2 regions of the Synechococcus sp. PROS-9-1 genome follow, and region 2 is predicted to be linked to the other one. Evidence: predicted binding sites of a transcription regulator. Region 2 holds the regulator's gene; the other holds the start of a gene.
The links. The regulator NtcA, encoded in region 2, controls nitrogen genes in cyanobacteria. The targets are predictions, from matches to a motif close to GTANCNNNNGNTAC.
Positions count from the first base shown of each region.

Region 1: SynPROS91_RS11890 (anthranilate phosphoribosyltransferase family protein) is a predicted target of NtcA. The motif match lies at 753-766, and genes of this name have one in related genera.

Region 1 covers NZ_CP047961.1:2,232,233-2,234,432, forward strand. The annotation lists gene cynS (cyanase) at 1-302, opposite strand, end outside; gene SynPROS91_RS11890 (anthranilate phosphoribosyltransferase family protein) at 821-1,894, shown strand; gene SynPROS91_RS11895 (MFS transporter) at 1,914-2,200, shown strand, end outside.
Region 2 covers NZ_CP047961.1:324,029-326,228, forward strand. The annotation lists gene SynPROS91_RS01555 (DUF3084 domain-containing protein) at 1-494, opposite strand, end outside; gene ntcA (global nitrogen regulator NtcA) at 546-1,280, opposite strand; gene rph (ribonuclease PH) at 1,358-2,083, opposite strand.

The DNA.
Region 1 (2,200 bases), 370 kb from region 2:
TCTTTCATAGGCATTCCATAAACCTGCATGATTTCATAGAAGCGATAGATCAATGGATCTACAGGTATTACTGGATCGAGACTTCCTTTCGTTGGAAACTCTTGCAGTGCAGAGGTAATGGCTGGATCTAGAGCCAACAAAGTTGCTAATTTCTCTGCTTCTTCAGGGGATGCGGTGGCCTGTCCATAAAAGAGGGAAGCAATCCAAACTTCATCGAGCCCAAGGGCCGCTTCTAGATCAGCAAAAGAAAGCCCCTTAGCCTTTTTTGCTGCCATGAGAGAAGCAGTAACCGTCGTTGTCATGTAAAAAGAAGAATAAATGAACTACTAGAGATCAGCACGCCTTGCGTAGCCACTCAGCAGTGAATCAATCATCTACAAGATCAAGACCCAAAATTGATGCATTAGCTACCAATGCACAATCCAGGAGCAACCAATTGGCAGCATCGGCGACAGAACGACTGAGAGGAAAAGCGCATCATTAATTTGTTGATGGTTAGGTCGTTTTCATGTTTCTTTCCTCATTTGCGAATCAGTTAAATCAAATCCTGGATCAAGCCTTAAAAAGTATCAATAGCTTCCTTATTAGCGACTCTTTGTCAGTCACACCTTCACTTGTGCACCAAACGTTTCCAAACCTGCTCATTGAACGTCTCTATTACGCCGAGGGGCGACAGCATCCATCCCACCCACTCCATGGAAGCTTTGCAGGCCTATGCACGAGCTAACCCTTAAGGCGCATAAAACAGTCCAGTATCAATGACTACCGCCAAAGGAGATAATTCTGCGGAACGATCTCCTTTGGTTCCGCGGTCATATCAATGGAAACGCCTCCACAAGCCAAAAAGCGAGCATATTTCAAGCAATTGCTACGCAAAATCGGCAGTGGAGAGCACACCAGCAAAGGGTTGACCCGAAGCGAAGCCGATGAGGCCATGGAGTTGATGCTCACGGGAGGAGCGTCAGACGTTCAAATCGGCGCCTTTCTGATCGCCCATCGCATTCGCCGGCCTGAACCTCAGGAGCTCACCGGCATGCTCGATACCTATAAAAGGCTTGGGCCCTGTCTTCTCAGTCAACCTGAGCAACGCCGGCCGATCTGCTTTGGCATGCCCTTTGACGGTCGATCTCGCACGGCACCGATCTACCCCTTAACGACCTTGCTGTTGGTGGGGTCCGGACAACCCGTGGTCTTACAGGGAGGGAGGCGAATGCCCGTGAAATTTGGAATCACCGCCGCAGAACTGTTCGCTGCCATCGGGCTCAACTTGAGCGGGCTGTCTATCAACGATGTTCAAACAGGATTCAACCTGCATGGTCTTGCCCTTATTTATCAACCGGAACACTTCCCCCTAGGCGAGGTTCTGCTGCCCGCTCGGGATGATCTCGGGAAACGCCCTCCATTAGCCAGCGCTGAGCTGCTCTGGACCGCACACCAAGGGCACCACCTACTTGTGAGTGGTTTTGTACATCCGCCAACGGAAAGCCGAGCCTGGCAAGCCCTGGAACTAGCCGGAGAAAAGGACGTCATCACCGTAAAAGGCTTAGAAGGCGGCACAGACTTGCCTGTTAGTCGAGCCGGAATCACGGCTCGGATACACAACTCAGGGGAGCCTGAACGACACATCGTTCATCCCCGGGACCATGGCTGCTTCGGAGATGACCCCCGCTGGGAATCGGAGGAAGCCTGGGCTGCGCACGCCAAAGAGGCACTTCTGGGCCAAGGGCCCATGGCCGATTCCTTGCGTTGGAACACAGGCTGTTACCTCTGGTTGAGCGGACTGAGCAAAAGCTTGGAGGATGGCGTGGAAGAAGCCCAAACCATGCAAGCCAATGGAGTAGGCAGCGCAGCGTTAGAGCAATTGATCGCGTGGCGAGCATCTGTGGGAAGGTGAATAACCGCCTCGATCGAACGTGCGCCGTCCTCACGTTCCAACTTTGGTCAGTGCGTTTCTCACGCTGCTCAATGACCGACTGAGCGAAAGCATTGTTTTTCCATTGCTGCCATTTCTGTTGGCATCGTTCAATGCCGACGGTCGCACCCTTGGGTTGTTAGCTGGCAGCTACGCCCTCGCGCAATTCGCAGCAACGCCATTAATTGGAGCCCTGAGTGATCGCTTCGGCCGCAGGCCCGTGATCGCCATCTGCGTGAGTGGTTCCGTTCTGGGCCTCGGACTCTTCGCAATCACCTTGAGCCATGA
Region 2 (2,200 bases):
TCGCCACTACGAATTTGCGAGCGCACGGCCGAGAGTTCCTGCTCGGTGCGTTGGATCTCAACATCTTTCGCATCCACGTCTTGGCTCAATCGCTGCCGCTCCTCTTCTAAGGATCGGGTTTGTTCCTGGAGGGGCTTGAGGGTGCGACGCAGTTCTGCCGCTCGCTGTTGGGCCGTTGTGAGCTCTTTGCCGGCTTGCTTCTGAGCGCGTTTGCTTGTTTTGAGGTCGGCGCGACTGCTCCGCAATTTGGATTCGAGAGCATTGAGTTCAAACAGGCCGACCCTCAGCTGCCGACTCACCAACAGCAAGAGTCCAAGGGAAAGCGCACTAATCAGGCTGCCCGTTAACACCGTAATCACCACTGCCGTGCGCTTCGGACGCAGTCCAAGCAAGCTCAGCCGAGCTTTCCCTACGCGAGAGCCAAGGCGGTCTCCCAGAGTGGAGAGCACGCCTCCAAGCACAAGCAAAGCGAGAAGTAGAAACCAACCGGTCACGGAGAATGAAGGATCAGAGTTCGGACGTGAGCTCCATCTTCACCTGAATGGTCAGCTGAACCGTTTGGCTAGAGCGATTGGATCGAGAACAGTGATCTTTTTGCGATCGATATCGACAAGGCTCGATGACTTGAGGTCCCCAAGGAGACGAGTGATTGTCACGCGTGTGGAACCGATGGCCTCGGCGATGGCTTGGTGTGAAAGGCGTAGGTCGATGGTGATGCCACGTTGACCAGGCACGCCGAAATCTCGACACAGCACCAGCAGAAAACTCACCAGCCGAGATGACATGTCCCGATGGGTGAGGGTTTCGATCATCGTTTCGGTCTGAAGAATCCTGCTGGACAGACCCTGCAACAACAGCAAGCCAACACTGGTGTCAGCTTCGATAGCCTGCCGAACAGATGTGGCTGGAGCCGTCACCATCTCCACTCTTGTGAAAGCGATTGAGTGGTAGAAGCGATCAGAGCGGTGACCTGTTAGTAACGACAGAACCCCAAACAAACTGTTTTCACGTAACAAGGCAACAGTGATTTCCTCTCCAGATTCGTAAACCCTGGAGAGGCGGACGGCACCTCGTCGAATGAGATAGACCTTTTCAGCAGGGTCGCCAGGGAAAAAGATGGTTTTCCCACGCTCCACCATCTCGGTATTGGCACCATCGAGTCCCCGAATAACGTCTTGAAGGGTGCGGCTGGCTGGAACCGAGGGGCTTCCGAAGTTCGAGCCCACCGGGCGAATTGTTGGTGGTGCGTAGCGGCTGAAGCCGCGGCTGACCTCGCCCATGGTCCCTACTCGTACTTCGGGATGCTATGGATCAGCCCCTCCTGCTCATGTAGCAAGGAACACGAAACTCCGCATTTTCACCTAGCGGAGAGCGCCGTTCTTTGATCGTTCATGATCTGCTTCAGGCCAGGCTCGGCTAGGTCAAGAAGGGCATTGAGCTGGTCACGGCTAAAAGGAGCTCCTTCCGCAGTGCCCTGCAGCTCCAGCAAATGCCCTTCTTCGTTCATCACGATGTTGAGATCCACATCGGCTTGGCTGTCTTCGCTGTAGTCGAGATCGAGAAGGGGGCGATTGTGGATCACGCCAACGGAGACGGCGGCCACCTGGGATTGGACAGGGTTGGTGTTGAGGACCCCTTGTTGAACAAGACGCTCACAGGCGCGTTGAAGCGCGACCCAAGATCCGCTGATCGCAGCGGTGCGGGTGCCTGCATCCGCCTGAATCACATCGCAATCGATTCTCAACGTGTTTTCGCCGAGAGCTTCCATGTTGATGGCTGCGCGCAGGCTGCGGCCGATTAGGCGCTGAATCTCTTGGGTGCGTCCGCTCAATTTGAGCAGTTCTCTGTTTTGACGCTCCGGAGTTGATCCAGGCAGGAGTCGGTATTCGGCGCTGAGCCACCCCTTGCCTTGATCTTTGCGCCAGCGAGGCACCCCTTCTTGATGACAAACGCTGCAAAGAACAGCGGTGCGTCCGCTGTGGATGATCACTGAACTCAGGGCAAATCCCATGGGATCCCAGCTGATCGAGAAGGGGCGAAGGTCGCCCGGCTGACGTCCGTCATTGCGAGAGGTATCGGTCATAAGCCCAGGGTGCGGAGGTGCTTTGAGCCTGCCAGTTGGCTTGGCACACCATGGATGGTGTTAAAACACTTGTGCATTCGATTTTCACCGCTAGATTCATCCACATCCGGATTTGCC